Regions from separate parts of the Demequina sp. TMPB413 genome, predicted to be linked through region 1. Evidence: predicted binding sites of a transcription regulator. Region 1 holds the regulator's gene; the other holds the start of a gene.
What was found. Region 1 encodes LexA, which represses DNA repair genes until DNA is damaged. Its sites were predicted from a motif close to TCGAACANNTGTTCGA; they were not measured.
Positions count from the first base shown of each region.

Region 2: a site for LexA is predicted at 3,066-3,081, ahead of uvrA (excinuclease ABC subunit UvrA). Genes of this name have one in related genera too.

Region 1 is NZ_CP096184.1:1,352,907-1,358,639, reverse strand. Features, by position in the region: gene LGT36_RS06575 (ATP-dependent DNA helicase) at 1-1,416, shown strand, start outside; gene LGT36_RS06570 (hypothetical protein) at 1,413-1,682, shown strand; gene lexA (transcriptional repressor LexA) at 1,738-2,442, opposite strand; gene LGT36_RS06560 (LysM peptidoglycan-binding domain-containing protein) at 2,632-2,931, shown strand; gene nrdR (transcriptional regulator NrdR) at 2,999-3,511, shown strand; gene LGT36_RS06550 (DEAD/DEAH box helicase) at 3,508-5,565, opposite strand; gene serA (phosphoglycerate dehydrogenase) at 5,610-5,733, opposite strand, start outside.
Region 2 is NZ_CP096184.1:1,101,701-1,107,433, reverse strand. Features, by position in the region: gene coaE (dephospho-CoA kinase) at 1-522, shown strand, start outside; gene uvrB (excinuclease ABC subunit UvrB) at 561-2,621, shown strand; gene LGT36_RS05330 (YciI family protein) at 2,632-2,994, opposite strand; gene uvrA (excinuclease ABC subunit UvrA) at 3,105-5,733, shown strand, end outside.

The DNA.
Region 1 (5,733 bases):
AGCCAGTGCCCCATGGCGTCCGAATGCTTCTCGCAGAAGGCGCGCGACGAGGCCGCACGCGCCCACATCGTCGTCACCAATCACGCCGTGCTCGGAGTCCAGGCCACGAGCCACGACATCCTGGGGGAGCACGACGCCCTCATTGTGGACGAGGCCCACGAGCTAGTCAGCCGCATCACCTCGTCAGCGACTCACGAGCTCACGGTGCGCGCGATAGACAGGGCTGGGCGGCGCGCACGGCGCGTCGGTGTTGTCACTGCACCTATGGACACCGGTGCGAGGGCGCTCGAGACGGCACTGGCGAGCGAGACCGTAGGACGGCTGCGTCTTGGCCCCTCGGAAGAGCTTGCTGCGGCGATCGAGTTGGTGCGCGCAGGTGCCCGCGAGGCGCTCAGCGCTGTCACCAAGATCACCAAAGACTCCGGTGGTGCCAAGGAGGCGGGTGCCGGTGCCAAGATGGCGTCGGCGGCGCTCACCGAGGTCATGGACGTGTGCGAAGAACTGCAGGCCGACCCCGGCCACTACGTCGTGTGGCTCGCTCCTGCCGACGGGGACTATGACGCCACTACGCCGGAGCGCATCTTGGCGGCCCCGCTGGATGTCGCGGGCGTGATTGGCGACCGTCTCGTGGGCGAAAAGCCGGCGGTGTTCACTTCGGCCACTCTGGCTCTCGGAGGAGGCTTTGAGACGGTCGCACGCCACCTAGGCGTGCACGATCCCGTCACCCTGGATGCGGGTAGCCCCTTCGACTACGCCTCGCAAGGCATCCTGTATGTCGCGTCCGAACTCCCTCGCCCAGGCATGGGAGGGATCTCACCCGAGGCGCTCGACGAACTAGAGTCCCTCATCGAGGCCGCTGGTGGGCGCACGTTGGGGCTGTTCTCTTCCCATCGCGCGGCTTTGGCTGCGGCCGAGGCGATGCGAGAACGCCTCGACGTGCCCGTCCTGTACCAAAAGGATGACCAAGTTTCCACGCTGGTGCGCCAGTTCAGAGAAGACCCGCGCACGTGCCTCTTCGGATCGACGACGCTGTGGCAGGGCGTCGACGTGCCTGGCGCGACGGCGAGCCTGGTGGTGATCGATAGGATCCCCTTTCCTCGCCCAGACGAGCCCATTTCCCAGGCGCGCACGGAGGCGGTGGGTCGGTCGGGAGGCAACGGCTTCCTCGCCATCAGCGCCACTCATGCCGCGCTTCTGCTCGCGCAGGGAGCTGGTCGGCTCATTCGCTCGGCGAGCGACAGGGGGGTCGTGGCGGTCTTGGACCCCCGGCTCGCGACGGCTGGCTACCGCGGCTTTCTCACGCGGTCGCTGCCGCCCATGTGGGTGACAACGGATCGCGAGGCGGCGCTTGGGGCCTTGCGTCGACTCGACGCCGAGGCGTCTCGTACCCTTGAGCAGGAGGTAGTCGAGACATGACAGATGTGACAACGCCCGACGCGCACTCGGGTGACGCCGACGCCGCGCGGGCCGATTCAGCGGACTTCGTTCGCGGACAACTGGCCGAGCGCGAGCGCTTCGCCGAGTACCTCGCGCACTTCGAGAAGTCGAGCCGGGCGATGGCCGAGGCGGCCACCACCGACAGCTCGCGCGTCTACCAGACCACGATCGCAAACGCGATGCAGGCCATGGGCCAAGCGATCAAGGGAGCCTTCCACTGGCAGGACGGTTGGCGCTCCTCCTAGGCCGTTGTCCTGGACATGAAGGGACCGGGCAGCGCATTGGCCCGGGCGGCGACGCCTAGAGGCGGCGCATCACCGAGACAACCTTGCCCATGATCCGGGCGTGAGTGCCGTCGATAGGCGTGTAGGCAGGGTTGTGCGGCATGAGCCACACCTGGCCGTCTTTGCGCCGCAGCGTCTTGACGGTCGCCTCGTCGTCCAGGAGAGCCGCGACGATGTCGCCATTCTCGGCCGTGTTTTGCCGGCGCACCACGACCCAGTCGCCATCACAGATGGCCGCATCGATCATCGAGTCACCCGAGACGTTGAGCATGAAGAGGTCGCCGTCGCCGGTCAGTTGGCGCGGTAGCGCGAAGACGTCCTCGACTTGTTGGTCGGCAAGGACAGGACCGCCAGCGGCAATGCGTCCGACGAGGGGCACGTCGACCACGCGGCCGTCCGTCGCGGATGGCGGTGCCAATGGGACGACGGGCAATGAGGGCGCATCGTCTGCGATCTCTTCCGGCAGTACCACCTCAAGTGCACGCGGACGGTGAGGATCCTGACGGAGGTAGCCCTTTGCTTGGAGCGCGCTCAACTGGTGCTTGACAGAGGAACTGGAGTTGAGCCCGACCGCTTCGCCGATCTCCCGCATGGACGGGGGATAGCCGCGGTTGGCCACCGACTCCTTGATCGCCTCAAGAATCCGCCGTTGACGGTCGGTCACGCCCCCACCTGGCATGGGGAACTCGTGAATGGTGGCGTCGCGATCCTCGCCTGACATGGGGTCCTCCCGGCCGGTGTGCTGTGCGCCGGAGTGTGTGTCAGACCCCGGTGATTGCCTTGGTCTTGACGTTAGGGCACGAGGCCCCGGAAATCAAACACATGTTCGATTTTTCTTGCGGCGTGTCGGCCGCATGTGTTAAGAATAGAACACACGTTCTACGAACAAGTGTTCGAAGGAGGAGTTGACATGACGATTCGCGTGGTGAACACCCCAGCAGTGAGGGTCCGCCGATGGGTTGTCGCGACGACTCTGGCAGGAATCGCCTTCGCCATGGCCCCACAGGCCTTCGCCCAAGAGGCCGGTGCGCCTGCCGCGACTGATACGCACATCGTTGCCCAGGGTGAGACGTTGTGGTCCATTGCCCAGTCGATCACCCCCGCGGACAGGAATGTGCGGGACACCGTTGCCACCGTCAAGAGCATGAACGTGATGGAGTCGGCATCGATCCGCGAGGGCGATCAACTGATCGTTCCCATCTACGGTTAGCCCGTTTACCGCTGATCGAAGTTCCTGGCTGAAGCGGCTATCGGTCGTGACGTGGCACAGTAGTGCCATGCATTGCCCATTCTGCAGGCACGCAGATTCCCGCGTGATTGATTCCCGCACGGCCGACGACGGTTCCGCCATCCGCCGCAGGCGTCAGTGCCCCAGCTGCGGTCGCAGGTTCTCCACGGTGGAAACCTTCTCGCTATCGGTCGTGAAGCGGTCCGGCGTTGTCGAACCCTTTTCGCGTAGCAAGATCATCTCGGGGGTTCGCAAGGCTTGCCAAGGCCGACCCGTTTCGGACGATGATCTCGCGCTGCTCGCGCAACGCGTTGAGGAGTCGATCAGGGAGTCGGGGCAGGCAGAGATTGACGCGCTCGACATCGGTCTTGAGATCTTGACGCCGCTCAGGGAGCTCGACGAGATCGCCTACTTGCGATTCGCGAGTGTCTATCAGGCCTTCACGACCCTCGATGACTTCGATAGGGCGATAGCCGACTTGAGGTCGGAAGGCCCCGGTGCGGCAGCAGCGCCGTCCGGCGACGCCCAGAACCTCGATTCAGGGGGGCCGGCAGCGGACTAGTTCCGTTTGGGCTTCTTCGGACCGGATTTCTTGTCAGAGCCCTTGATGCGCGGCTTGCCGCGCCTGCTCGAGCTACCTGTTGAGCCCTTGGACTTCTTGCCATCTGCGCTCTTCTTGGCGCGGGGCTTGCGCGGAGTGCGGGTGGGGTCAAAATCGTCGCCAAAGCGTGCGGCAGCCTCGTTGTCGCGCGGGGCGAACTCGCGCTCGCGTCGTTCAGCACGCGTCGGACCAGGGGAGCGGCGATCCGCCGCCTTGTCCGTCCACCGTTTCGAGGCGCCGTCGCGTCCGCGGTCGTTCGAGCCTTCGCGCTGTGGTCGCGCGCGGTTGGGGCGGTCGGGGCGGGGCGCGCGAGTGGGGCGGTTGTCGTCCGGCTTGCCGCGGTAGGGCTTGCGCTCGGCACGGTCGTCGCGAGCCGCGCGATCTGAGCGGTTGTCGTCCGGCTTGCCCCGGTAGGGCTTGCGGTCAGGTCCGCGGGGATCACGGTGCGTAGGCGCCCCGTAGGACTCACGGGTCGGCTCTTGACGGTGCGTGGGTGCCCCGCTGCGCGGTGGGCGCTGTGTGGAAGAGCTGCTGGCGGAAGAGGTGCGTGGCGAAGAGGCGCGGGGGGAAGAGCTGCGGTTCGAGGACTCTGTCGCAGCTGAGCGTGAGCCGCTCCCTTGCGATTCTGCCTGCTCGAGACGTCGCTCTCGTTCAGCGAGCGCCTGCTCGCGCGCAATGAGTTCGCGCTCCTTGGCGGTCAGCCGCTCGCGGTCGAAGCTCGAGTCGTCGCGCCGGGCTGCCGGACGCGAAGAAGGACGCGAGGCGAACCTATCGCTGCGCGCTCCCACACGCTCGCCGCGAGCGCTCGGCCGCTCACCTCGGCGACCCCTCCCGGGGCGTTCCGAACGCGCTGCGGGAAGCGGCTCGTCCACGGGAACACCGTGTGGCTCCTGGGCGCCGGTGAGCTGGTCGATGCGTTCAAGCGCTTTGGCGTCGATCGTGCGGAAGGACTCCTCCTCCGCGTCGATCCCGGCATTGTCGAGAATGCGCTGCACGGCATTGCGCTGGTGCGGGAGCGAGAGCAGCACAGCAAGCCCGTCAGCTCCAGCGCGACCCGTGCGCCCAGCCCTGTGCGTGTAGTCGCGGTAGTCGGCCGGCGGATCGATCTGCAAGACCAAGTCGACGGCGTCGACGTGAATGCCACGCGCTGCGACATCCGTCGCCACGAGCACGGGTAGCCGGCCCGCACGGAACTCGGTCATCGCCAAGTTGCGTTCGTTTTGAGCGCGGTCGCCGTGCAGCGCAACGGCGAGCACCCCTTGAGAACGCATGTCGGCCGCGACCCTGTCGGCGGCGAGCTTGGTGCGGACAAAGCACAGCGTGCGGCCTTCTCGTGCCGCGATCCTGGTTGCCATCCTGTACTTCTCATGAGGAGGCACCGACAGGACCACGTGGCGCTGGCTGGGCGCATCCTTGCCGTCGGTCACATCGTGCAGCACGGGGTCGGTCATGAAGCGCGCGACCAGGGTGTCGACCACCCCATCGAGGGTGGCCGAGAATAGGAGCCGCTGGGCGTCGGGCCTGGTGGTGTCCAGGATCTCTGTGATCTCCTCGGCGAAGCCCATTTCCGCCATGTGGTCGGCCTCGTCGAGGACGGTGATCATCACTTCGCTGAGGTCCACATTGCCGCGCCGCATGAGATCGCTGAGTCGTCCAGGAGTCGCGACCAGCATGTGAACGCCGCGTTCGAGCGACACGATCTGCTTTGACATCGACAGGCCGCCGGCGATCAGGCGGTGCGAGAGGCCGAGCGCGTGCGCGTAGGGCTCGAGAGCGTCCCCCACTTGCATCGCCAGTTCACGGGTGGGCACCAAGACGAGCGCAAGGGGACGACGCGGTGCAGGCCTATCGACGCCAGCAAGTCGTGCCAGCATCGGCAAGCCAAAAGCGAGTGTCTTGCCGGAGCCGGTGCGCGCCTTGCCCAACACGTCGCGCCCAGCCATCGCGTCGGCGATGGTCGCCGACTGAATGGGGAACGCCGTGGTCAGTTCGAACCGCGCAAGAGCCTTCAGCAACTCTTCTGGCAGGGCAAGATTGGCGAAAGGTACTCCGTTGGCGTTTATGACAACACCCGCAGACGAACAGTCGCCTGCATCTCGGACAAGGCGACAACAGCGTCGTCCGTGATTCCTGCTGCCACATCTGTGACCACGTAACCCAACTCTCCACGGGTGGCGAGCATC
Region 2 (5,733 bases), 250 kb from region 1:
TTGGGGGCGCGCGTCATTGATCATGATCATCTCGCCCGGCGCGTGGTGGAGCCAGGCTCTGCCGCTCTCGTTGACATCGTCGGCGAGTTTGGTGACCGTGTGGTCAAGGACGGCGCACTCGACAGAGAGATGCTCGCCAACATCGTGTTCGCCGATGAGGAGGCGAGGGTGCGGCTCGAAGAGATCATCCACCCCTACGTGCGGGCGGCGGCGAGCGCGGCCGACAAGCAGGCGCGCGCCGAGGGCGTGGCGGTGATCGTCCATGACATTCCGTTGCTTGTCGAGACGGGCCAAGGCAGCGACTTCGATCTTGTTGTCTGCGTGGTGGCGCCCCTAGCGGTGCGAGTAGCGCGTCTGCGTGAGAGCCGGGGCTTGACGCATGAGCAGGCGATGGAACGGATACTCGCACAAGCGAGTGATGAAGAACGCGCCGCGGTGTGTGATTGCGAGCTCGACGGCTCGGGTGATGTCGATCACCTGCGAGCGGGCGTGGACGAGTTTTGGGCGAGCCACTTGCCGTGAAAGGCGCGCTTGTCTGACCCCGGCGTTACCGTGGGGTCATGACCTCGGATCTTCGCCGCGCCCAGAATCCCTTTCAGGTGGTTTCGGAGTACAAGCCTTCAGGAGACCAGCCAGCGGCTATTGAAGACCTCGCCAGGCGCATTCAGGCGGGGGAGCCAGACGTGGTGCTTCTTGGCGCCACCGGAACAGGCAAATCGGCCACCACGGCGTGGTTGATCGAGCGTCTTCAACGCCCCACGCTGGTCATGGCGCACAACAAGACGCTCGCGGCGCAACTGGCGAATGAGTTCAGAGACCTCATGCCGCACAACGCCGTCGAGTACTTCGTGAGCTATTACGACTACTACCAGCCCGAGGCCTACGTCCCCCAGACGGATACCTTCATTGAGAAGGACTCGTCGATCAATGAAGAGGTTGAGCGGCTCAGGTACTCGGCCACGAACTCGCTTCTCACCAGGCGAGACGTGGTCGTCGTGTCGTCTGTTTCCTGCATCTATGGACTTGGCACACCGGAGGAGTACATCCAAGGAATGGTGAGCCTCGAAGTGGGCGACACCTTGCCGCGGGATGCCTTGCTGCGCGAGTTCGTTCAAATGCAATACGCCCGCAACGACCTCGCCTTCACGCGTGGAACCTTCAGGGTGAGGGGCGACACCGTCGAGATCATTCCTGTGTACGAGGAACTCGCCATCCGCATCGAGATGTTTGGGGATGAGGTCGAGGCCCTTTACACGTTGCATCCGCTGACAGGGCAAGTGGTCGAAAGCCGCCAGCAGGTCCACATCTTTCCGGCCTCGCACTATGTGGCGAGCGAGCAGCGCATGAGCAAGGCGATCTCGACGATCGAGCAGGAACTGGGGGAGCGGCTCGAGGAGTTGGGGCGACAGAACAAATTGCTCGAGGCCCAGCGGCTCAAGATGCGCACCACATTTGACCTCGAGATGATGCGATCGGTCGGCACGTGTAGCGGCATTGAGAACTACTCGCGCCACATCGAGCAGAGAGAGCCAGGGACACCGCCACACACGTTGCTGGACTACTTCCCCGACGACTTCTTGCTGGTGATCGACGAGAGTCACGTGACGGTGTCGCAGATCGGGGCGATGTACGAAGGCGACGCGTCGCGCAAGCGCACCCTCGTCGACCACGGTTTCAGGCTGCCGTCCGCGCTCGACAACCGGCCATTGCGGTGGGATGAGTTCCAGGAGCGCATCAAGCAAACGGTGTACCTCTCCGCGACACCAGGCAAGTACGAACTGGGCAAGTCCGACGGCGTGGTCGAGCAGATCATTCGCCCCACTGGACTCGTCGATCCCCAAATCGTCGTCAAGCCAACGGAAGGACAGATCGACGACCTCCTTCACGAGATTCGTCTCCGGGTCGCCAAGAACGAGAGGATTCTGGTCACGACGCTGACCAAGAAGATGGCGGAGGACCTCACGGAGTACATCTCCGAGCGAGACGTGCGTGTGGAGTACTTGCACTCAGACGTCGACACCTTGAGGCGCGTGGAGCTGCTGAGGGACCTGCGCATGGGACGTTTCGACGTGCTCGTCGGGATCAACTTGCTGCGCGAAGGACTCGACCTTCCTGAAGTGTCTCTTGTGAGCATCCTCGACGCGGACAAGGAAGGCTTCCTCAGGTCGGGAACCTCGCTCATCCAAACCATCGGCCGTGCAGCCAGGAACGTCTCAGGTGAGGTCCACATGTATGCGGACACCGTGACCGACTCCATGGCCGCAGCAATTGACGAGACCAACAGGCGCCGCGAGAAGCAAGTCGCTTACAACACCGAGCACGGAATCGACCCGACTCCGCTACGCAAGAAGATCAGCGACATCACTGAAATGCTTGCGCGCGAAGAGGCCGACACCGCGGCCACGCTGCGGGCCGTGGAAAGGGAGTCCTCCGGACCGGGCGCAATTGCGGCGGCAAAGCACGCCGGTCGCCCGGCCACGGAACTCTCCGCTTTGGTTGAAGAACTGTCGGCACAGATGCGAGGTGCGGCGTCGGAACTGCAGTTCGAACTCGCGGCGCGGCTCCGTGACGAGATTTCTGAGCTCAAAAAGGAGCTGCGTCAGATGATGCAGGCGGGCTAGGTCAGTACAGTTAGGCGCCGCGGCTCTCCTCGACCTCCTCGCCGGTCTCCTTCGGTGCCGCCTCGGACTCGCGAGACGGTCGCCTGTTTTCCGACCAGGGGCCCATGTGCCCATCCCATGGGCGAATGCTGATGTCCGCGACCGCGCCCACGATGACGAATGGATCCTCGGCAAGGAGGTCCTCGACGTGGTGCCTGGTAGCCGCTGAAGCGATCAGGAGTGCGCCTGGCTCACCGTCGTCGTCGTACTTTCCGTAAGCGAGCATCGCGCCGGCGTCGGCCAGGCCTGCGAGGTACCAGAGGTGCTCGTCGAGGACTGCGGCACGCGCAGAGTCCCGCGTGTCATACGTGTAGTGAATGATCCACAGAGACATGAGACCATTCTGGTCCGCTGGAACAGGAGTTGACGCGTGACCGTTGTCCCAGGTTGGATAGAGACGGCGATTCGAACACGTGTTCGACAGACTTCACGTAGGGTGGCGTTGTGAACGACAAACTGATTGTGCGTGGAGCGCGCGAACACAATCTCAAAGGTGTGGATGTAGAGCTTCCCCGAGATTCCCTCATCGTCTTTTCGGGGCTGTCTGGCTCGGGCAAGTCGTCCCTCGCTTTCGACACCATCTTTGCCGAGGGTCAACGTCGCTACGTCGAGTCGCTGAGCGCTTACGCACGCCAGTTCCTCGGCCAGATGGACAAGCCCGATGTCGACTTCATCGAAGGCCTCTCACCTGCTGTGTCGATTGACCAGAAGTCAACCAATAGGAATCCGCGGTCGACCGTCGGCACCATCACCGAGGTCTATGACTACCTCAGGCTTCTGTTCGCGAGGGTCGGTGTGCCGCATTGCCCTGTGTGTGGCGAAGAAGTGAAATCGCAAACGCCCCAACAGATCGTCGACTCGGTGCTCGCGCTTCCAGAGGGAACGCGCTATCAGGTGCTCGCGCCCATGGTGAGGGGGCGCAAGGGTGAGTACGCGGACCTCTTCGCCGAGCTCCAGCAGCAGGGGTATGCGCGAGCCAGAGTTGACGGTGAGTCCGTCCAGTTGAGCGATCCGCCCACCCTTGAAAAGAAGCTCAAGCACGATATTGAAGTGGTGGTCGACCGGTTGGTCGCGCGTGATGGGGTGCGCCAGCGCCTCGCTGACTCGGTAGAGACGGCGCTGAAGCTTGCAGATGGCCTCGTCGTCATCGACCCCGTCGACGGAGACGTGCCTGCACGTCGCTACTCGGAGAAGCGGGCCTGTCCCAACGACCACATCCTGACTCTGGAGGAGATGGAGCCGCGGACCTTCTCCTTCAATGCCCCGTATGGCGCCTGTCCAGAATGCACGGGTATTGGGGTGAGGCTCGAGGTCGATCCCGACCTCGTGGTCCCCGACCCCAGCAAGTCGCTCGCGCAGGGAGCGATCGCGCCATGGGAGTCCATGGCTTCCGACTACTTTGGGCGCATGGTCCGTGCCCTCGCGGAGGACGTCGGCTTCTCGATGACAACGCCGTTCCAAGACCTGCCAGAGGCCGCGCGCGAGTCGCTGCTCGTGGGCAAGGATTACGAGGTCCACGTCCGCTTCCGCAACCGTTACGGACGGGAACGTCAGTACACGACCGGCTTCGAAGGTGCGATCACGTGGCTTGAGCGGCTCCACAGTCAGACGGAGTCCGACTACTCCCGCGAGAAGTACGAACAGTACATGCGCGAGGTGCCTTGCCACGTGTGTCACGGGACGCGCCTCAAGCCAGAGGTTCTCGCCGTCACTATCGGCGGCAAATCGATCGCGGAAGTGTGTGAGCTCTCGATCCGCGACGCGCGCGGTTTCCTGAGCGACGTTTCTTGGGACGAGCGGGCGCGCCACATCGCCACGCAGGTGCTCAAGGAGATCGATGCCAGGTTGGGATTTCTCCTTGACGTGGGTCTCGACTACCTCACGCTCGCGCGGGCGGCAGGGACGCTGTCTGGAGGGGAGGCGCAACGCATCCGTCTCGCGACCCAGATCGGGTCAGGCTTGGTCGGTGTGCTCTACGTGCTCGACGAGCCGAGCATCGGTCTCCATCAGCGGGACAACCGCCGGCTCATCGAGACCCTCACGCGCTTGAGAGACCTCGGCAACACGCTCATCGTGGTGGAGCACGACGAGGACACGATCCGCACCGCCGACTGGGTGGTCGACATCGGGCCCGGCGCCGGGGAGCACGGGGGAGAGGTGGTCCACTCGGGAACCTATGCCGATCTCCTCACCAACGAATGGTCGATCACGGGCGCTTACGTCTCCGGTCGTCGCGGGATCGCCGTTCCGGAGCAACGACGATCCGCAGATCCAGATCGTAAGATCACGGTCGTGGGTGCCCGCGAGCACAACCTCCAAGGGATTGACGTCTCGTTCCCGCTTGGCGTGCTCACTGCCGTGACAGGAGTGTCGGGCTCGGGCAAGTCGACGCTCGTCAACACGATTCTGTACACGGCACTCGCCAACGAGCTCAATGGGGCGCGGCAAGTGCCCGGCAGGCACACGCGCATTGAAGGCACCGACCAACTCGACAAGATCGTCCACGTCGACCAGGGGCCTATCGGCCGCACGCCGCGATCGAACCCTGCCACCTATACGGGTGTGTGGGACAAGGTCCGCAAGCTGTTTGCGGAGACCCAAGAAGCGAAGATGAGGGGCTACGGCCCTGGCCGCTTCTCCTTCAACGTCAAGGGCGGGCGGTGCGAGGCCTGTTCAGGAGACGGAACCCTCAAGATCGAGATGAACTTCCTGCCGGACGTGTACGTAATGTGCGAGGTATGCAAGGGCGCCAGGTACAACAGGGAGACCCTTGAGGTGCACTTCAAGGGCAAGAACGTCGCGGATGTGCTCAGCATGCCGATCGAAGAAGCGGCGGAGTTCTTCGAGGCGATCCCATCGATCTCGCGGCACTTGTCCACGCTCGTAGACGTCGGTTTAGGCTACGTGCGTCTTGGCCAGCCTGCGCCCACGTTGTCTGGCGGCGAGGCACAAAGAGTGAAGCTCGCCTCCGAGCTCCAACGCCGCTCGACCGGCCGCACCATTTACGTTCTTGACGAGCCAACAACGGGACTGCACTTCGAGGACGTCAAGAAGCTCATGAGCGTCCTTCAGG